DNA from 3 places in the Pseudoalteromonas sp. SG45-3 genome. Region 3 is predicted to be linked to each of the others. Evidence: predicted binding sites of a transcription regulator. Region 3 holds the regulator's gene; each other region holds the start of a gene.
The links. Region 3 encodes FliA, which starts transcription of late flagellar genes. Its sites were predicted from a motif close to CTAAAGNTNNNNNNNNNNNNGCCGATA; they were not measured.

Region 1 (7,414 bases), on a different contig from region 3:
AATGGCAATTTTACTGCCTTTCTTAATTGTATCTGCCTTACCTATTTCAAGCAGTTGCATAGTGCTTTCAATGTCTGCAGTACCTGCGCTACCTCGAGGGTAACGAACTGCAACAGGGCAGTTTTCTTTATAACCGGTGTATAGCATTTGGCGGCATTCGTTGGTGTCGCTTGGTGCCATAATTACCATATTTGGAATACAGCGCATAAAGCTTAAATCGTACGCACCTTGGTGAGTTTCACCATCGGCTCCAACAATACCAGCGCGGTCAATGGCAAATAATACAGGTAAGTTTTGCAGTGCAACATCATGTATTAATTGGTCATACGCACGTTGTAAAAAGCTCGAGTAAATAGCAACAACAGGTTTTAAACCTTCACAAGCAAAACCAGCTGCTAAAGTAACAGCATGCTGCTCTGCAATGGCCACATCAAAGTATTGATCTGGAAACTCTTTAGAAAAACGTACCATGCCAGAGCCTTCGCGCATTGCTGGCGTAATAGCCATTAACTTGCTGTCTTGCTTTGCCATGTCGCATAACCAATCGCCGAAAACTTTTGAAAAAGTAGCAGCGCTAGGTTTAGATTTAGGCAGGCTAGTTGTGCTCGGATCGAATTTTGGTACACCATGGTAGCCAATAGGATCGGCTTCAGCCGGTTTGTAGCCCTTACCTTTTTGCGTTTTTATATGTAAAAGCTGTGGGCCTTTTAAATTACGCATATTACGCAATGTATCTACAAGCATGTTTACATCGTGACCATCAATTGGGCCTATGTAATTTAGGCCTAATTCTTCAAAGAAGGTCCCCGGGATCATCATGCCCTTAATGTGCTCTTCCATTTTACTGGCAAGTTGCTTTACCGGAGGCACACCTGAGAGTAACTTTTTACTGCCTTCACGAATGTTAGTATAAAAGCTACCTGATAAAATTCGGGCAAAGTGATTTGTTAATGCGCCAACATTTTCTGAAATCGACATTTCGTTATCATTTAAAATAATAAGCATGTCTGATTTTACATCGCCTAAATGATTCATCGCTTCAAATGCCATGCCTGCGGTGATAGCTCCGTCACCAATAATGGCTACAGATTTTCGACCTTTGCCTTCTTTTTGGGCGGCAATAGACATACCTAAGGCAGCTGAAATAGAGGTGCTTGAATGACCTACGCTAAACGTATCGTATTGGCTTTCATCGCGAAAAGGAAAAGGGTGCAAACCGTCTTTTTGGCGAATAGTGTGCATTTGGTCGCGACGACCTGTAAGAATTTTATGTGGATAAGCTTGGTGACCCACATCCCAAACTAGGCGATCGTCTGGAGTGTTATAAACATAATGTAGCGCAACGGTTAGTTCAACCGTCCCTAAACCAGACGCTAGATGACCGCTACTTTGCGATACTGAGTTGAGTAAATAATCGCGCAGCTCATTGCTAAATGCAGGGAGTTTGTCTTGCGCTAAGTCACGCAATTGGGCTGGCTCGTCAACCAAATTAAGTAATGGATACTTGCTACTATCAAGTGTCATGGTTTTATATATATCCTTCGCTAACATTAATTCATTCAAAGCTTTTACGAATAATTAATGTTGAGTAATAATGTCAGTGCTAATTGCAATACGTATGAGCAAAAATTAGTGGTCACGCTCAATTAGGTAATTTGCTAGCGACGCAAGAAGTGTTGTGTCAGCATCTATATTTGCCAACGCTTCATGGGCTTGTTGTATTAAATTTTGCGCCTTTTCTTTAGCGCCTAGCATACCTAATAACGCCGGATATGTCGCTTTATTCGCGGCAATATCGGAGCCTTGTGGTTTACCTAAAGTAACCGTATCGCCTTCAACATCTAAAATGTCGTCGTGTACTTGAAACGCCAGCCCTATAGCATACCCAAAAATGCTTAAATTTTCTAAGGTTTGTTGATCTGCCTTTTCACTGCACAGTGCACCAAGTGTAATTGCACAATTAATTAAAGCTCCGGTTTTTAGCTTATGTATTCGCTCAAGCTCTTGTACGGTAATTACTTTATCTGTTGCTGCTATGTCAAGACCTTGTCCGCCTACCATGCCCTCAAGGCCTGATGCGTTGGCAAGCGTAGCAATCATTTTTACTTGTGTTTGCGACGAGCATGTAAATTTGTGGTTCGCAATAAGCTCAAAGGCGAGTGTTTGTAGGGCATCACCGGCTAAAATTGCATTTGCCTCGCCAAATTCTATGTGGCAAGTAGGGCGGCCACGGCGTAAGTCGTCATCGTCCATAGCGGGCAAATCATCATGAACTAGCGAATAGCTATGGATACACTCAATTGCAGCTGCAAGTACATGTAAGTCTTGCTGGTTTGCACCGAGCATTTTACCTGTGGCATAAACTAAAAATGGACGTAATCTTTTACCGCCATTAAATAATCCATACTGGGTGGCGTTCTTGACTGTTTCTTCAGTATCGAGAGACTGTTTAAAATGCTGTTGTAAGGTCGCTACTACATCTTTTTGAGCACGTTCGATATAATTATTTATGCTCACAGCTATTCCATATCATTATCAAAATTCGTAAGAACTGACTTTTCGCCATTCCCCATCAAAATTGATACTTTTTGTTCTGCTTGCTGTAATTTACCTGATGAAGCACTTGCTAATGCAATTCCACGCTCAAATTGCTTTAACGATTGCTCAAGCGATAAGTCACCTTGTTCCATGTCACTAACGATTGTAGATAATTCTTCTAGTGCTTGTTCGAAACTTAAGTTTTCAGGTTTTTTAGTCGCCATCTTTATTTCAGCTTACATAATAAATTTAGGGGTCAATTTTAGGGGGAATGCTAAACTAGGTCAAAGGATGATATTGGTTTTTTACCTTTATAACGTTAAATTATATTTCAAGTGTATTAATAAAGCCTTAATAGCGGTCTGTTAGTTTAATAAATCAATTGATAATTAGGTAGCCCTTATAACTTGATCTAAAATAGTGCTAAAGGCTGCTTTTTATGTTTATTTATAAAAATGGCTTAAGCAATTCAATATGTTGCCGATAAGCAGTTAATAATAAAAGTTTATGATAAGGCCATTAAGCATGAAACTTCTGGAGGAAATGTGGATTTAGCAACCATAATCGGGATCCTAGGCGCAATTGGCTTAATTGTCATGTCTATGTTTATGAGTAGTAGCGGTGAAATGGCTATGTTTGCCGATGCTCCTTCTAGTGTAATTGTATTTGGTGGTTCACTTTTCATTGTTTTATCAAATTTCACCATGTCGCAGTTTTTGGGTATAGGTAAAGTTGTTGCTAAAGCGTTTATGTTTAAAATTGAAACGCCAGAAGAACTTATTGAAAAAGCAGTAGAACTTGCTGATTCAGCTCGTAAAGGTGGCTTTTTAGCACTCGAAGAAGCTGAAATCCCAAATCCATTTATGCGCAAAGGCGTCGACATGCTTGTTGATGGCCATGACGCAGATGTTGTTCGCGCCACACTTCAAAAAGACATCTCTTTAACCACTACTCGACATGAAATGGGTGCAGGCTTATTTAAGTCATTAGCCGATATTGCACCAGCAATGGGAATGATTGGTACTCTAATTGGCTTAGTTGCAATGTTATCTAACATGGATGACCCAAAAGCAATTGGCCCGGCAATGGCGGTAGCGCTTTTAACAACTTTATATGGTGCGTTTTTAGCCAATGTTGTGGCAATTCCTATTCAGGTAAAACTTGAACTGCGTAAAGACGAAGAAGCTATGAATCAGCGTTTAATTTTAGATGCTATTTTAGGTATACAAGATGGCCAAAATCCAAAAGTTATCGAAGGTATTTTGAAAAATTACTTAGCTGAATCTAAACGCAAAGTAGATACCGAGGAGTAATTATGTCTGATCAAGAGTGCAAATGCCCACCACCAGGCCTACCAGCATGGATGGGAACGTTTGCCGATTTAATGTCACTGTTAATGTGCTTTTTTGTACTCTTGCTTGCGTTTTCAGAAATGGATGTACTTAAGTTTAAACAAATTGCGGGCTCTATGAAGTTTGCTTTTGGTGTGCAGAATAAAATTGAAGTAAAAGATATCCCTAAAGGTACCTCTGTTATTGCTATGGAGTTTACCCCAGGCAAACCAGAGCCAACCCCAATAGAAACCATTCAGCAGCAAACAGTCGAAATGACTCAACAAATGTTAGAGTTTCAGGCTGGAGATGAAAGCTCAGCTGGCGGCAGGCAAGAACAACGCGGGGATAAACGTGGTGGCGAATCTCGTAGTACTTCTCAAGAGCAATCGTCAGAGCAAGCAACTTCAGCGGCCGATCAGGAACAAACTAACGAGCTCGTTAAAAAAATCGCGCAGCAGCTTGAAAAGCAAATAATAGATGGTGCAATTGAGCTTGAATCTTTAGGGCAGCAAATAATTATTCGTATTAGAGAGAATGGTTCATTTCCTTCGGGTAGTGCATTTTTACAACCTAAGTTTAAACCCATAATTCAAGATATTGGTGTACTGTTAAAAGATGTACCTGGCGAAATAACTGTATCTGGCCATACCGACGATTTTCAGGTATCGAATGAGCTATATATTAATAATTGGGACTTATCGTCAAAGCGAGCTGTAGCTGTAGCAAGCGAGCTGCAAACGGTGCAAGGGTTTGATAAAAACCGCATGATGGTAGTGGGGCGAGCTGATACTCGTCCACTTGTTCCAAACGATTCAAATGAAGATCGCCGAAGAAACCGTCGAGTAGAAATATCAATCCTGCAAGGTAAGGCTAAAGAGTCTGCTCCTATTGATGTGCGCTAAGTTATTGCTTGTGTTATATTTCACTATGTTTGTTTTGATTTAAGGTACTTAATTGCCTTAAGTATCTTGGCAATTTCGTCATTTTAGCTTACAGTACATTTCCTTAACATATGTAATGGAGTGCCTGTGAAAATAATCAATAAATATTGCGACATGCCGGGTAATGGTGATGGTACTGATGACGATAAAAAAACAAAATAGGGCAGAGTATTTTGCCTGAATGGTTTTTATATATTGTTAGTATTTTAAGCAAAAGCTGGGTTTTAATGCTAAGTCCGGCTATTTTTATATTTTTTGTATTTAAAGATCGCCTAGCCTTTCGATTTGTATTACTTACCGCAGCTTTTTTCCTCTTTGGTAACCTAACTGCTTCAAGCCTACGAGCGTTTGATGACATTTATATTTATCGTTATTTAGTTTGGGCGATCACAGATATTATTTGGATGGCACTTATAGCTTACTGGGGTATAAAGGATAAAGTTTATTTATGGCAATGTGTTATTGGGCAACTAGTTGTTATTGGCGCACCTATATTACAACTATTCCGATTAGTTGACCGCCATTTGTGGGATTTAGCTTACAGTACCGTTATTTATCAGACCCTAATGCCATTTATCAATATTGCCACGGTGGTTGTATGCTATTTACCTTTAATTATCCTTTTCACTAAGCAAGGTAGTGTAAAGTCAAAAATAGAAAACTCCCCACCTTCAAAATAGCTGTGCTAAACTACTGTTTATATAAACAGTGAGTGAGCGACTCCCATGAAACTCTACATTGCAGAAAAACCATCACTAGGCAGAGCAATTGCTGATGCCTTACCAAAACCACATAAAAAACATGATGGTTATATAGAAGTCGCTAATGGCGATTGTGTATCGTGGTGTATTGGGCATTTGCTAGAACAAGCAGAACCCGATGACTATGATGAGCGCTTTAAAAAATGGCAGTTTGAACACTTACCTATAATACCTGAACAGTGGAAGTTAAAAGCCAAAACCAAAACTCGCAAACAGCTCACTGTTTTAAAAAAATTAATTAAACAGGCCTCGCAACTTATTCACGCTGGCGATCCAGACCGTGAAGGCCAGCTTCTGGTCGACCAAGTAATAGAAGAAGCTAAAATAAGTCAGGCTAAAAAGCAGAGTACGCAACGTTTACTCATTAGTGATTTAAACTTATCGGCGGTAAAGAAATCATTGGGCGCAATGCGTTCTAATCGAGATTTTATTCCGTTAAGTGTATCTGCTTTAGCGCGCTCTCGTGCTGATTGGCTATTTGGTATGAATTTAACACGTGCATACACACTAGCTGGGCAAAAAGCAGGGTTTGGTAATGTGCTTTCGGTAGGGCGAGTGCAAACCCCTATTTTAGGTCTTGTTGTTAATAGAGATAACGAAATAGCGAACTTTGTATCTAAGCCTTTTTACGATGTATTGGCGCATTTGCTTACTCCAGATAATCAACCATTCATAGCTAAGTGGGTTCCAAGCAAAGCATGTGAGCCACATCAAGATGAAGAAGGGCGAATACTTAACAAAGCTCTTGCAAAAAATGTTGCTTCACGTATTACAAGGCAAAGTGCTGAGCTTATTTCACTCGACCAAAAACAAAAAAAGCAAAGTGCTCCATTACCTTATAATTTATCTGCTCTGCAAATAGATGCCGCTAAAGCATTTGGTATGCCAGCTCAAAAAGTATTGGATATTTGCCAAATACTTTACGAACGTCATAAACTAATTACTTACCCACGCTCAGATAATCGTTATTTACCCAAAGATCACCATCAAGAAGCATCTGCTATTTTAAAGGCAATAAGTGCAAATGGGGGGCAAAGCAGTGAATTAGTAAACGGGGCAGATGTGAAAAAGGGTAGTAAATGTTTTAACGATTCAAAAGTAGCTGCCCATCATGCCATTGTGCCTACGGCTAAGCAGTTAAAGTCAGCGAGTTTGAGCAGTGACGAAGCAAAGGTATATCAATTAATAAGCCGTCATTACTTAATTCAGTTTTATCCCGACTATATATATAACGAAACTAAAGCTGAGGTAATTATTGCTGGTGGGCTTTTTAAGGCAAATGCAAAGCAAGATGTAAGCTTGGGTTTTAAGGTGTTAATGGGTAAATCTGAATTAAAAGATGAAGCCTCGCTACCTCCTTTAACAAAAGGTATGCCTCTTTTTTGCGATAAAGGCGAAGTAGTCGAAAAGCATACATCACCCCCTGCTTATTTTACCGATGCCACATTGTTGGCTGCGATGACGGGCATTAGCCGTTATGTTAAAGATCCACAAATTAAAAAAGTATTAAAAGACACTGATGGTTTAGGTACGGAGGCAACACGTGCGGGAATAATCGAGTTGCTATTTAAGCGGCGTTTTTTAAAACGTGAAGGTAAGTCAATTAGAGCGACCGAAACGGGACTTGCTCTTATTAGCGTATTACCACAAGGTTTAGCGAGTCCTGATTTAACCGCAAAGTGGGAGTCGAGCTTAGGTGATATTGCACAGCAGGCAATGAGTTATCAGCAATTTTTACAGCCTTTACTTGCTGACCTAAATGGGTTTGTTCAATTAGCAGCAAACTGCGATAGCAATGCATTTGCGAAGTTACCAAAAACCTCACCTAAAAAACGTTTTG
Region 2 (7,414 bases), on a different contig from region 3:
CCAAAATAATAAATTTTTTCATGGATACGTAAACCTTGATCTAAGTAGGGTTGAATTACCATGCAGTGTAATAAACTGCATTTTAAAAGCAAGTAACTGGGATGAATAAATTATTAGCAATCTATGCCAGTAATTTTAACCAACATTGTTATAATGGTTAACAGCAGTCAGATATTTCTGAAATATCTGAAAGTATTCGAGAAGGCAATTTATTAAAGTAAATATGCCTAGCAAGTAACTTGCTAACTTTAAGTATAGAGTACTTGAGTATTGCTGGATTTTTATTTCCAAGCGGCGTTGAGGAACTTCGATGGACAAGCAAATTAAAGTAAAGAATATCCCTGTAGAGGTGAAAATCCAAAAACCGGATTTAAGCCGTCAAGATGATAGGTTCAATCCCCGAAATCGTATTTATGTGCGTGCTGTAAAAGGTCTACATCAATTACTTAGACAGCGCATTGGCTTCTTAGGCCTGCTTGCGTTTATGTTACTACCTTGGATTAATTTTAATGGCCAGCAAGCTGTGCTGTTTGATCTAATTGGTCAAAAATACAATATTTTTGGTTTAACGCTATGGCCTCAAGATTTTACTATATTAGCGTTTATTTTTATGTTGGCAGCATTTGCGTTGTTTCTAGTGACCACCTTCTATGGACGGGTGTGGTGTGGCTACACATGTCCGCAAACTGTTTGGACTTTTATTTTTATTTGGTTCGAAGAAAAGCTTGAAGGCACGGCTAATCAACGTAAAAAACTCGATCAACGACCCATGAATTTTGATAAGTTTTGGCGTAAGACGGCAAAGCATACTAGTTGGGTATTGTTTTCGTTGTATACCGCTATTTCTTTTGTGGGTTATTTTACGCCAATAAGGGAGTTACTCCCTGACTTTGTAACGTTTGATGTAGGCGGTTATGCACTAGTCAGTATTATTTTCTTTGCTGCATGTACTTATGGTAATGCCGGTTGGATGCGAGAAATTATGTGTTTACACATCTGTCCTTACTCTCGTTTTCAATCAGCTATGTTTGATAAAGACACATACACCGTAACGTACGACGAAAGCCGAGGTGAAAGCCGTGGTCCTCGTTCACGTAAAGTAGACCATAAAGATTTAGAACTAGGCGACTGTATAGACTGTAACTTGTGCGTTCAAGTGTGCCCAACAGGTATTGATATTAGAAATGGGCTACAAGCTGAGTGTATCAACTGTGGTGCATGTATTGATGCGTGTGATGGCGTAATGGATAAAATGGAATACCCGCGTGGGCTTATTTCATATACGACAGAGCGAAATCTCGAAACCCCAGAAAATAAAACGAATCCACTGCGAGCTAAAATTATTGGTTACACGGTCATACTTGTTGTGCTTACGGGAGCGCTTGTCGCTAATATAGCACTGCGTAAAACAATGGACTTTGATATTATTCGTGACCGAAACCAATTATATCGTGTCGATTTTGATGGTTTAGTAGAGAACACCTATACATTAAAGGTAATTAATAAAGCGCAGTACGAGCAAACCTTTAATATTAAAGTACAAGGGTTAGATAACTTTAAGTATATTGGTAAGCAGTCATTTACTGTGCAGGCAGGGGAATCTCATAACGTACCATTGTCACTTGTAATGGACCCTTATGATTTGAAGGCGCCGATGACTGAGTTTAACTTTGTGCTTTCACCGGTAGATGAGCCGGATGAGACAATATCGCAGTCGAGTAACTTTTTTAAAGCGCGATAATCGCAACTTACCTTAATTAGGTAAGTTGATATAGCAATTAACAAAAGCGGGTATATAACCCGCTTTTATTTTATATAAGAAGAGTATGAGTAAATTTAGTTTTATTGACTTAACACCTGATCTAATACTCGATGCAATAGAAAGCGTAGGTGTGTACGCCGAATCTGGTTTATTAGCGCTCAATAGCTATGAAAACAGAGTGTACCAATTTAAAGCGGATGATGGCCTGCGTTACGTAGTGAAGTTTTATCGCCCAGAGCGCTGGAGTAAAGAGCAAATTCAAGAAGAGCATGACTTTGCATTTGAACTAGCGGATGCAGAAGTACCCGTTGTTGCCCCTATTTTATATAATGGGCAAAGCTTGTTTGAACACGAAGGGTATTTGTTTGTGTTGTTTCCAAGTGTAGGCGGGCGTTTATTTGAGGTTGATAATTTAGATCAGCTTGATGTAATGGGGCGATTGATTGGCCGTATGCACCAAGTAGCTAAAACAAAACCTTTTACTTATAGGCCAACAGTTACCTGCGAGGAGTATTTGCATACAGCCAAAGTTCATCTTCAAAAAAGTAACTTAGTGCCCATGGGAATAAATACTGCTTTTTATACTATTTTAGATTTAGTGATAGAGCAGGCGCAAAAACAGTATAAAGATGTGCAAAGTATTCGCTTACATGGTGACTGCCACGTTGGTAATATTTTATGGGCAGGTGATGCGCTAATGTTTGTTGATTTAGATGACAGCCGCCAAGGTCCTGCAATCCAAGATTTATGGATGATGCTCAGTGGCGATAGAGCGACGCAACTGTTACAGTTAGACACCCTTGTAAATGCGTATGAAGAGTTTTGTGATTTTGATCACTCTCAACTCAAATTAATTGAACCGCTGCGAGCAATGCGTATTATTCATTATATGGGATGGGTAGCTAAACGATGGAGTGATCCTGCTTTTGTGCGGAACTTTACATGGTTTGCTGATGACAAATACTGGGAGCAACAAATTTTAGCACTGAAAGAGCAACTTGCAGCATTGCAAGAAGCACCGTTAAAGTTATTGCCGTAATATTTTATTTAAAGACAAGTACAACGAGATACAAATGCTTAAAAAATTAAAACTGAGTTTATTACTTTTATGTTTACCATTTGCAGCACTTGCTGCACAGTTTGAAGTTGATAATCAATACACTGTTATAGATGTAGACAAAAGCAAGTCACCGCAAGTAACTGAGTTTTTCTCATTTTACTGTCCACATTGCTTTAAGTTTGAACCAGTAGCAAAAGCAATTGAAAAAGGCTTGCCAGAAGGCGCTGAGTTTATTAAAAACCACGTTAACTTTTTAGGTGGCGTGTCACCACAAGCACAAAGTAATTTAAGCTTTGCTTACTTAATTGCTAAGCAGCATGGTCAGGCGCAAAGTATTAGCGATCAAATTTTTAAAAGTATCCATGTTCAACGTGCACCATTAACTGAAATGAAAGACGTTAAAAAATTACTTGAAGTAAATGGTATTGATAGCGCAACATTTGATCAAGAGATTGCAAGCATGCCTGTTATTTCAGCTGAGCAAGCAATGCAAAACAAACAGAATAAATATTCAAAATTAGGCGCACTTACAGGTGTACCTACTTTTATTGTTAACGATAAATATAAAATAAACCTCAACACCATCAAAAATCAAAAAGAACTTGATGAGTTAGTAGCGTTTTTATTAGCACTATAAATTTCGGAGCATAATAATGATTAAATTAGTTAAAGCAGGTTTGCTTGCAATATTACTTCCTATGGCAGCAACAAGCTTTGCAGCAACGTATGAAGAAGGCGTGCATTACGACGTAGTTTCTGAGCGTGCAACTAAAAAGCCAGAGGTTAAAGAGTTCTTCTCATTTTACTGCCCTGCATGTAATAACATGGAAGCACTAATTGGTGAGTTTAAGCCTAAGCTTGATAAAAACGTTAAATTTAAAAAGAGCCATGTTGATTTTGTAGGTGTACGTGACCCAGAAAACCAACAGATGATGAGCCAAGCACTGGCGACAGCTGAAGTGCTTCCACAAAAAGATCAGATTATTTCTGCAATCTTTAATCATATCCATACAAAGCGCGCTAAATTTAATGAGCTTGCAGATGTAAAAGATATATTTGTAGCGCAGGGCGTTGATGGTGATAAGTTTGATAAGCTGTTTAAAAGCTTCTCGGTACGTACGCTGAGCTCTAAAATGAAACGCGACCAAGACTACTTTAAAGAAAAAGGCGCACTACGTGGCGTACCTACCTTTATTGTAAATGGTAAGTACAAATTAAACCTAGGTCGTGAGTCGGGTATTACTAAACCTGAAGACATTAGCAAATTAATAAATTACTTAGCTAACAAGTAAGTTTAGCTAAAACAAAAAAAGCTCCTTAAGGAGCTTTTTTTATGGGTAACGTTTACTGAACGTATTTATTTGCGCTGTAAGAAAACGCCCGACTCAATGTGATGCGTATAAGGGAACTGATCAAATATAGCAAAGCGCTTAACGTTATGCGTACGTGTTAAGTGATCAAGGTCACGCTCAAGAGTTTCAGGATTACAGGATATATAAATTATGCTTTCGTAGTTAGCCACTAAGTCACACGTTAATTCATCCATGCCCGCGCGTGGTGGATCAACTAATATGGTTTGGCAGTCATAGCTTTTTAAATCAATACCATCTAAACGAGAGAAAGTACGCTCGCCATTCATTGCTTGAGTAAACTCTTCACTAGACATACGAATAATATCTAAGTTCTCTACGTTGTTTTTAGCAATGTTGTATTGAGCAGAGTGAACAGATGATTTTGATATTTCCGTCGCTAATACTTTATTAAAAGAACCTGCTAATGCAATTGAAAAGTTACCGTTACCACAATACAATTCTAGTAAATCATTTTTAAGTGGTTTACATAAATCTTGTGCCCACTCCAGCATATTAATATTTACTTTTGCATTAGGCTGAGTAAAGCTATTTTCTACTTGTTGATAAATAAGCTCTTGCCCATTAACTGTTAAACGTTCAGTTACAAAGTCATCACCTAGTACTTCTTTTTGTTTGCGAGCACGACCTATAAAGTCAATTTTGTATTTACTGCTAAGCTTTTCTTTCAGTGCTTTAATTTCACTTAACCATTCATCATCCAGTGGTTTGTGATAAAGCAAGCTTACTAAAATTTCACCGCTTAGCGTTGATAGGTAATCGATTTGAAATAACTTACGGCGTAATATTTCACAAGGCTTAAGATTTTCAATCATCACCTGCATTATTTCACCTACTAGAGGCGCTGCTGGGTCAAATGTATCAACACGGATTTTTTCTTTTGTTTGTTGATCAAACATAATGTGAAACAGATCATCACCGTCGTGCCATACTCTAAATTCAGCACGTTGGCGGTAGTTAGTTGGCTCTGAGCTAAATACTTCTAATTGCTCCACACCAAAACGTTGAAACTGCGTACTAATTCGCTGCTCTTTTTCACTTAACTGCGCTTGGTACTGTGTGGTATCTATTTTAATAACTGCCATTAACGCTACTACCTTATCTAAGATCTGTTTATCGGCGCTATTGTAGGGAGCGCTGCGTATTTGTCTAGTTTTGGCTAGCATTTATGCTGTTTTATTGAACATTGTACTTTAGTTTTTGTTGTTATAGCCGATAATAAACTACGCACGCTTAGGAGACGAATCATGAAAATAGGTAATTATGGCTTTACGCCAAACAACAACATCAATAAATTCAATAATAAAGCTGATATACAGCAACCTACAATTACGTCTCCTCAAGATAGCTATCAACAACGAGGCCGAGAGTTGGCCGCAAAGGTGCTTGGCGATAAAATGGCTGAGCAGCTTGGATTACCTATCGCAGAAAAAAAAGCAGATAAACCACTATTTGATTTTGATGAAATAGTAAAAAACGTACTCGATTTTGTAAGTAGTGCTGTAAATAAAGCAAAAGCTAACGGCGCTGATGACGAAAAGCTCAAAGATATGCTAGGCGATGCGCGCAAAGGAGTCCAAATAGGGATTGATGACGCTGTTGATGAACTCAAAGGTACAGGCGTATTTAATGGTGACATGGAAGAGGGCATTAATAAGTCCAAAGAGGGAATTTACAATGGGCTGGATAAGTTTGAAGAGTCGTTATTTAACCCACAACCTGCCAGCGTAAATATAAGCCAGGCCCAATACGTCAGTATGACGAGTAATGCAGAGTATAAATTTACTACAGCAGAAGGCGATGAGGTAAGTATTAGCTTTGCTGATGCATTTGAATCTCAATCGGCAAGTGGCTATCAGCAAAATAGTAATAGTGAGTCGTTTGCAAGCTCATCATCGCAATCTCGACAGGTATCATTTTCGATGTCGGTAAATGGTGACTTAAACGAGCAAGAGCAAGAAGCTATTAATGCGATGATGGAAGACTTACAAGATTTAAGTAAAACCTTTTTTGGTGGTGATTTAGATGAAGCATTTGAACAAGCGCAAGAGCTGAGTTTAGACAGCGATCAGCTGGTGGCTTTTTCTATGGATTTACGCCAAACAAAAACAATAGCAACAGTTAAAAGCTATGAAGGATATAAACCAGCACCAGAAAAACAAGTAGCAGAGGGGTTAGCCCCTTTTAATGACGACCTTAAAAATGCTTTTGAAAAAGCGGGTGAGCTTGGATTACAAAATCAGCTAGCTGGCATTCTCCAATGGTTAAATCAAGATCAGGAACAAATAGATAAGTTAGTAGATTATACAGAGTCTATGTTCGAAAACCTTAATCAGTTAAATTCAGCAGCCGACAGGCTTACTGATTTAGAAGCCACGCAAAGTTAAACTACTTTCTTTTATAAAAACCTCATGGCAAACTGCCGATCTTAAAGTAAAGTAGGAACGGTAGTTTGTCAGCGCATATAATGGTCTTTGATTCAGGTATTGGTGGAACTACTGTACTTGAACATATCAAGCAAAGTATCCCCAATGCTCAGTACAGCTATTTTATGGATAATGCATTACTACCTTATGGTGCTCAATCCCAACAAACTATAATTAACCGATTATGTTCACTTATTCATTTCATCAAAGCCAACACGCTTAACGTCGATTTAATTGTAATAGCGTGTAATACAGCTTCTACATCTGCACTCAGCGCTGTTCGCCAAATTACGGATATTCCTATTGTAGGTGTTGTGCCAGCAATAAAGCCTGCGGCAGAATTAACACGCTCAAATCATATTGGCTTGTTAGCCACGCCGGCAACGGTCGCCAGTTCATACACAAAAACATTAATTGCTGAACATGCACGTAATGTAATCGTTAACCTTTATAGCAGTGTTGAATTAGTAACGTTAGCTGAGGAATGCTTTTTTACAGGCTCTTTAGATACAAATAAGTTGTATCAAGTACTCGATGAACTACATATAGATAAAACTATAGATGTACTTGTACTAGGGTGTACGCACTTTCCGATATTAGCAGGGCCGATTAGTCAGTACTTTGAAGGGAATGTAAAATTACTTGATTCAGGTGTAGCGATAGCAAATAGAGTCAACTTCCTACTTAACCAACTTAACTTATGTATGGATAAACAAACAGACATAAAAAAGCCGCTGCAATATTATGCAACGGCTGATGTGTTTAGCAATAAGCTAGCGGTAAAGCTAGTTACACT
Region 3 (7,414 bases):
AAGTCACTCTTTATTGCATCTGGTATTTTGATCATCATGGGCTTAGTGCCTGGTATGCCGCATATTGCTTTTTTAAGTTTAGGTGCGTTACTGGGTTACTTAGCTTACTACACACAGCAAAGTAAATTAAAAGCTGCTGCGGCAGAAGCTGAAGAGGCCGCTAATGGCGGAAGTGTTGCAACGGGGGTTGCTAATAAACAAGAACAAAAAGAACTAGGCTGGGATGACGTTCAGCAGGTTGATGTAATTGGCTTAGAAGTCGGTTATAGATTAATTCCGTTAGTGGACCAATCACAAGGTGGTGAGCTACTTAATCGTATTAAGGGGGTGCGTAAAAAGCTTTCTCAAGAGCTTGGTTTTTTAGTGCCGCCGGTACATATACGCGACAACTTAGAGCTTGACCCTAATGCTTACAGAATAACGCTAATGGGGGTTTCAACCGGTGAAAGCGAGCTTAAGCATGGCGACGAGCTAGCGATTAACCCAGGACAAGTATTTGGTCCAATTAAAGGGGTTGAAACAAAAGATCCTGCGTTTGGCCTTGATGCCGTATGGATCAAGCCTGATCAAAAAGATGAAGCACAATCACTAGGTTATACCGTTGTAGATTCAGCCACGGTAGTTGCCACTCATATTAGCCAGTTATTAACTAACAGTGCAGCGTTATTACTAGGGCATGAAGAAGTTCAAAACCTACTTGATATGCTTGCTAAAAGCCATCCTCGCTTAGTGGAAGGACTAGTACCTGATGTATTGCCATTAACTGCTATTGTAAAAGTACTACAAAATTTATTAAATGAAGGCGTGGCTATTCGCGATATGCGCTCAATTGTTCAAACCCTTGTTGAGTATGGCCCACGTAGTCAAGACCCTGATGTATTAACGGCTGCAGTGCGTATTTCACTGCGTAGATTAATTGTTCAAGATGCGGTGGGAATGTCATCAGAAATCCCTGTCATAACCTTGGCGCCTGAGTTGGAACAGATGTTGCATCAGTCATTACAAAATGCAGGCGATGAAGGTGCCGGTATTGAGCCAGGACTTGCAGAGCGACTTCAAGTGTCATTGACACAAGCGCATCAAAATCAAGAAATGGCCGGCGAACCTTCTATATTGCTAACGTCAGGAATGTTACGCACTGTGTTATCTCGTTTTGTTAAGTACACCATTCCAGGATTGAGAGTGATGTCTTATCAAGAGGTACCAGACGAAAGACAGATCAAAATTGTAAGCTCGGTAGGCCAACAATAAGATTTTAACAGGGGTTGAATCATGAAAATTAAACGTTTTTTTGCTAAAGATATGCGCACAGCACTTAAAGAAGTTAAAGATGAGTTAGGTGTTGATGCGGTTATTATGTCAAATAAAAAACTGGCTAACGGTGTAGAAATTGTAGCGGCAGTTGATTATGACAAAGCAGCCCCTAAAGTAGCAGCGCAACCACAACGCCCTGCAGAGCCGCGTACTCAGGCGCCACAACAAAGCATGCATAACTTTGTAAAACCAGAGCCACAGCGTGCCAAGCCTGAGCCTCAAGCAAAAGTTGCTGACAGCCTACAAGCATTATTAGAGCGTCAATCACCGCGTCCTCGTTCTCCTGAGCTTGCATCGATGTTTTCACAATCGGGTATTGATACTACTGATAACTATCAAGAACCTGATATGGGGCAGCGTACTAAAAATATGTTTGCTCCTGAAGCTGCTGCGCCAGTTCGTCCACAAACTCAAGCGGATAGCTTAGGCTTTGATGATTTAGACCGCGACTTTGATGATTTAGATAGCCCAGTAACCACTCGCCAACAAGCACCTAATAATGAAAGCGAAGAAATGACAACAATGCGTGAAGAAATGAACGCAATTCGTCAATTACTTGAGCACCAAGTATCAGGCTTGATGCAGCAAGATATGGCGCGTCGCGATCCAACACGCGCTTGTATGGTTGACCGTTTAGTCGGTATGGGCATTGATAAAGAAGTAGCACAGCAAATGGCATGTTTTGTACCTGATGATGTGTCTCGTAAGCAAGGTTGGAAAGCATTGTTAACTATGGTCGAAGATCAAATGCAAACAACCAATAATGAAATACTTCGCCAAGGTGGTGTATATGCGTTAGTGGGTCCAACAGGTGTGGGTAAAACAACGACTGTTGCTAAGCTTGCAGCTCTAGGCGCACAAAAATATGGTGCCGATAAAGTGGCGTTAATAACCACTGATACATACAGAATTGGTGCTTATGAACAACTTGCAACATATGGTCGTATTATTGGTTGTGGTGTTAAGCAAGTTAAAGATGCTAATGAATTAGCTGAAGTTTTATATCATTTACGAAATAAACGTCTAGTATTAATTGACACAGCAGGTATGAGCCAGCGAGATTTACGTTTAACTGAGCAATTAAACACGTTAATGCGTAACCAACGTGTAGATATTCGCAGCTACTTAGTACTTAGCGCGACAGCACAAATTAATGTATTGCAAGAAACTGTACGTCACTTTAAAAAAGTACAGTTAAGTGGCTGTATTTTCACTAAGTTAGACGAATCATTAAGTTTGGGTGAGATTATTAGTATTGCGATTCAAAATCGCCTTCCAATAGGGTATCTTACTAATGGTCAACGAGTACCAGAGGATATTCGTGTTGCAAATGCTGAGAAACTAGTTAAAAAGGCTGAGCAATTATATTTAAAAAGAACAAAAGAACAACATTCAAGGCACCAAGCAGTGGCGCCAAGCACAGTAGGGATGTATGATTAACACAGTATTAGATCAAGCAAGCGGCCTGCGCAAAATGAGTCAAAACAATAACAACGGCGTAAAAGTTATCGCTGTAACCGGTGGTAAAGGTGGAGTAGGGAAAACAAATGTTTCTCTAAATACAGCTATTGCACTTGGGCAGCAAGGTAATCGAGTATTAGTGCTGGATGCTGACTTGGGTTTAGCAAACTGTGATGTGATGCTTGGTTTACGTGTAGAGCGTAACTTGTCACATGTCTTGTCTGGTGAATGTGAGCTTGATGAAATTTTAGTTGAAGGCCCTGCAGGAATTAAAATTGTACCCGCTACATCGGGTTCGCAAAGTATGGTTGAATTATCACCATCTGAGCATGCTGGGCTAATTCGTGCGTTTAGCGAATTGAATACCGAATTTGATATTTTAATTGTAGATACAGCTGCTGGTATTTCAGACATGGTACTGAGCTTCTCGCGTGCAGCGCAAGATGTAATGGTTGTTGTATGCGATGAGCCGACATCAATCACCGACGCTTACGCACTTATTAAAGTATTAAGTCGTGAGCACGGCGTTTATAAATTTAAAATTGTTGCCAATATGGTGCGCAGTATGCGTGAAGGCACTGAATTGTTTGCAAAGCTATCTAAAGTTACCGACCGCTTTTTAGATGTATCAATGGAGCTAGTAGCAACGGTTCCTTATGATGAAAATATGCGCAAAGCAACACGTCGTCAAAAAGTAATAGTAGAGCTCTTTCCAAATTCGCCAGCCGCTCTTGCGTTTAAAACGCTGGCAACAAAAGCAGTTAAATGGCCAATACCCAACCAACCATCTGGGCATTTAGAGTTTTTCATTGAGAAACTAGTAAACGGTTAATTATGACAACACTGGTGAATAGAGCTATGGGATATCAATCAACACAAAATTTAAATGTGATTGTTGAGAAGCATGCATCACTTGTTAAAAAAGTGGCATGTCATCTAATTGCTCGATTACCACCTAGCGTTCAACTTGATGATTTAATTCAATCAGGAATGATAGGCTTAATAGAGGCTTCGAAAAACTTTGATGCAACAAAAGGCGCAAGCTTTGAAACTTTTGCAGGTATTCGTATTCGCGGTGCTATGCTTGATGAAATGCGCCGTGGTGATTGGGCTCCTCGTTCAGTTCACCGTAAAAACAGGCAAGTTGCAGAAGCAATTACTGAGCTAGAAAGTAGTCTGAACCGCGAACCAACGGACATAGAAGTTGCTGAAAAACTTGAAATTTCGCTCAATGAGTACCATCATATTTTAAATGATGCGAATACGAGTAAAATATTAGGCATTGAAGACCTTGGTGTAGATGAGGATGTTATTACTCCTGTAGGCCAAGATTTAGCACAAGATAAACCTTTTAATAATGTTAAAAATGATAGGTTTAATGAGTCTTTGCTAAGTGCAATTAAGTCATTACCAGAGCGTGATGCAATGGTGCTTTCTTTGTACTACAACGATGAAATGAATTTAAAAGAAATAGGACATATACTCGATGTAAGTGAATCGCGTGTAAGTCAGATACATGGTCAGGCGATGATTAAGCTTAAAGCTAAAATCAATGACTGGATAAATTAGTAGTAAGTAAACAAAGGTTAATACCTCACTGGGGGATGTTTTGGATAAAAACATGAAAATTCTTGTAGTTGATGATTTTTCAACAATGAGACGCATTATAAAAAACCTGTTACGTGACTTAGGTTTCACTAACGTTCAAGAAGCTGATGATGGGTCTACAGCTTTGCCTATGTTGCAAAATCAAGTGTTTGATTTTGTAGTTACGGATTGGAATATGCCTGGAATGCAGGGTATTGATCTTTTAAGAGCAATACGTGCAGACGATAAGTTAAAACATATCCCTGTATTAATGGTAACGGCAGAGGCTAAAAAAGAACAAATAATAGCTGCAGCGCAAGCTGGTGTTAATGGTTATATTGTTAAGCCATTTACGGCTGGAACATTAAAAACTAAATTAGAAAAAGTATTTGAACGCTTAGGCTAATGATGGGGGAGAGGCTTATGCCAGCACCAGCTGCGCCTCAAATAACGTTAGAACAAGCTCGTCAGCTCGTTGTTTTTTTAGAAAATGATGAGCAAGACAAAGCAAATCAGTTGATTTTAGAGGCTGCATCTAAAGAGCAGTCTGAATTATTTGCTGAAGTTGGAAAGTTGACTCGTCAACTGCACGAAGCCCTTAAAAGTTTTGAGCTTGATACTCGCTTAACTGATATAACGACAGATGCGATTCCAGATGCTAAAAAGCGGCTTAATTATGTTATAGAAATGACAGAAAATGCGGCTAATAAAACAATGGATGCAGTGGAGGCCAGTTTACCTATAGCCCAACAGTTAGCGGACGAAATATCTCATATCAAACCGACATGGGATCGTTTAATGAGCCGCGAAATTGAGCTTGGTGAGTTTAAGCAACTTTGCCATAGCATCGATAAGTTTATGAACAACTCTCATCATAAGACTGATGAGCTTCAAAGCTTAATGACAAATGTACTGATGGCTCAAGACTATCAAGACTTAACAGGTCAAGTTATTCGCCGTGTTATTGAACTTGTTAGGGAAGTAGAAGAAAGTTTACTTCATCTTTTAACTGCGTTTGCTGAACAAGACGACACTGACAGCACCGCGAATAAAGTAGAACAACAAAAAATAAAAGAACCAGTTGCCACACAAACTTTAGCAGGTCCTGAAGGCCCTATTATTGATAAAGAATCGCGTAATGATGTTGTATCTGATCAAGATGAAGTTGATGATCTTTTATCAAGTTTGGGCTTCTAAGAGGAGAGTAACTGCATGTTTGAAGTCGATGAAGATATTTTACAAGACTTTCTTGTAGAGGCTGGAGAAATCCTAGAGCTTTTATCTGAACAGTTAGTTGAGCTGGAAAATAATCCAGAAGATACCGAGTTACTAAACGCTATATTTAGAGGTTTTCACACTGTAAAAGGTGGTGCAGGCTTTTTAGCTATGACAGAACTTGTTGATGCTTGTCACGGTGCTGAAAACGTATTTGATTTACTACGTCAAGGCGTGCGAACAGTCAACTCAGAGTTAATGGATGTTATTTTACAAGCACTAGACACCATTAATGAGATGTTTGCGACTATCCAAAACAGAGACAAGCCTGAACCTGCAGATCCTGAATTACTTCATACTCTTCATATCTTAGGTCTACCTCCAACAGAAGCCGAAGCCACTGAAGCCTTTTCACAAACAGAGGTTGAACAACCTCATAATGAAGTGGTGGATACACCGGTAGCTGATGATGAAGATCCGTTTGCATTTGATGAACTATTTAGCGGAGCGCCTTCGGTTAGCGATGCTGAAATAGATGAAATCACTGAAGACGAATTTGAAAGCTTACTTGATGAGCTGCACGGTAAAGGACAAGGTCCTGCAGTTGAAAAACCAGTAGCAAGTAGTAGTGATTTTAGTGGTGATATTACTGATGATGAATTTGACAGCTTATTAGACGAGTTACATGGTGTTGGCAGTTTTGGTGAAGTTACGAGCAAACCTGAACAAAATGATGCCAATAAAACACCTGTAGAATCTGCTATACCAGCTGTAAATACAGTTAATTCATCAGATGATGAAATTAGTGATGACGAATTTGAAGCGCTTCTTGATGAACTTCATGGTAAAGGCACTGCTCCTAAATCGATAGAAAGTGCGCCAGCTGCAAAACAACCTGAACCTGTTTCACCGCCAGCTAAACAAGTGAGTGAACCAGTAAAAAAAGCTGAGCCAGCTAAAGCTCCTACTCCAAAACCAGTTGAAAAAGCGCCAGAGAAGCCAGTAGCTAAAGTACCACCAGCAGCAGCTCCAAAAAAATCAGCGCCACCAGCAGCAGAGACCACTGTTCGCGTAGATACAAAACGACTCGATCAAATTATGAATATGGTTGGTGAGTTAGTTCTTGTACGAAATCGTTTGGTTAGTTTAGCGACTAACTCAGACAGTGAAGCGATGGGTAAAGCAATCTCTAACTTAGATGTGGTGACTGCGGATATTCAAGGTGCGGTTATGCAAACGCGAATGCAACCAATTAAGAAAGTATTTGGTCGCTTCCCTCGCGTTGTACGCGATTTAGCACGTAGCTTGAATAAAGATATTGATTTAAAGCTTATTGGTGAAGAAACCGATCTAGATAAAAACTTAGTTGAAGCACTTGCCGATCCGCTTGTGCATTTAGTTAGAAACTCAGTTGACCATGGTATTGAAATGCCCGCTGTTCGTGAAGCTGCAGGTAAGTCTAGAACAGGTAATGTTACTTTATCAGCGTCTCAAGAGGGCGACCATATTTTGCTAACCATCAAAGATGATGGTGCAGGTATGGATGCTGAAAAACTGAAAAAAATTGCAATTAGTAAAGGCGTACTCGATCATGACCAAGCGAGTCGACTTTCTGACACCGAAGCATATAACCTGATTTTTGCACCTGGCTTTTCTACAAAAGAAGAAATATCTGATATTTCAGGCCGTGGTGTAGGAATGGACGTAGTTAAAACTAAGATCACGCAACTTAATGGCTCAGTAAGCATTCAGTCTGAACTTGGTGTTGGTACTATTTTAGAAATAAAAGTACCACTTACCTTGGCTATATTACCGACATTAATGGTCGTTGTTGGCG

Region 1: pomA (flagellar motor protein PomA) is a predicted target of FliA. The motif match lies at 2,998-3,024, and genes of this name have one in related genera.
Region 2: H5126_RS20555 (DUF5610 domain-containing protein) is a predicted target of FliA. The motif match lies at 5,384-5,410, and genes of this name have one in related genera.

The regions. Positions count from the first base shown of each region.
Region 1 is NZ_JACJEN010000020.1:71,160-78,573, forward strand. It holds gene dxs (1-deoxy-D-xylulose-5-phosphate synthase) at 1-1,524, opposite strand, end outside; gene ispA ((2E,6E)-farnesyl diphosphate synthase) at 1,630-2,517, opposite strand; gene H5126_RS17895 (exodeoxyribonuclease VII small subunit) at 2,520-2,762, opposite strand; gene pomA (flagellar motor protein PomA) at 3,084-3,851, shown strand; gene H5126_RS17905 (flagellar motor protein MotB) at 3,854-4,774, shown strand; gene H5126_RS17910 (hypothetical protein) at 4,987-5,493, shown strand; gene H5126_RS17915 (DNA topoisomerase III) at 5,539-7,414, shown strand, end outside.
Region 2 is NZ_JACJEN010000032.1:18,237-25,650, forward strand. It holds gene H5126_RS20525 (hypothetical protein) at 1-22, opposite strand, end outside; gene ccoG (cytochrome c oxidase accessory protein CcoG) at 311-1,741, shown strand; gene H5126_RS20535 (serine/threonine protein kinase) at 1,827-2,801, shown strand; gene H5126_RS20540 (thiol:disulfide interchange protein DsbA/DsbL) at 2,836-3,459, shown strand; gene H5126_RS20545 (thiol:disulfide interchange protein DsbA/DsbL) at 3,476-4,114, shown strand; gene trmA (tRNA (uridine(54)-C5)-methyltransferase TrmA) at 4,180-5,277, opposite strand; gene H5126_RS20555 (DUF5610 domain-containing protein) at 5,440-6,579, shown strand; gene murI (glutamate racemase) at 6,645-7,414, shown strand, end outside; gene H5126_RS20565 (RNA-binding protein) at 7,408-7,414, opposite strand, start outside.
Region 3 is NZ_JACJEN010000013.1:48,321-55,734, forward strand. It holds gene flhA (flagellar biosynthesis protein FlhA) at 1-1,251, shown strand, start outside; gene flhF (flagellar biosynthesis protein FlhF) at 1,273-2,754, shown strand; gene H5126_RS14400 (MinD/ParA family protein) at 2,747-3,607, shown strand; gene H5126_RS14405 (RNA polymerase sigma factor FliA) at 3,634-4,344, shown strand; gene cheY (chemotaxis response regulator CheY) at 4,385-4,768, shown strand; gene H5126_RS14415 (protein phosphatase CheZ) at 4,786-5,559, shown strand; gene H5126_RS14420 (chemotaxis protein CheA) at 5,575-7,414, shown strand, end outside.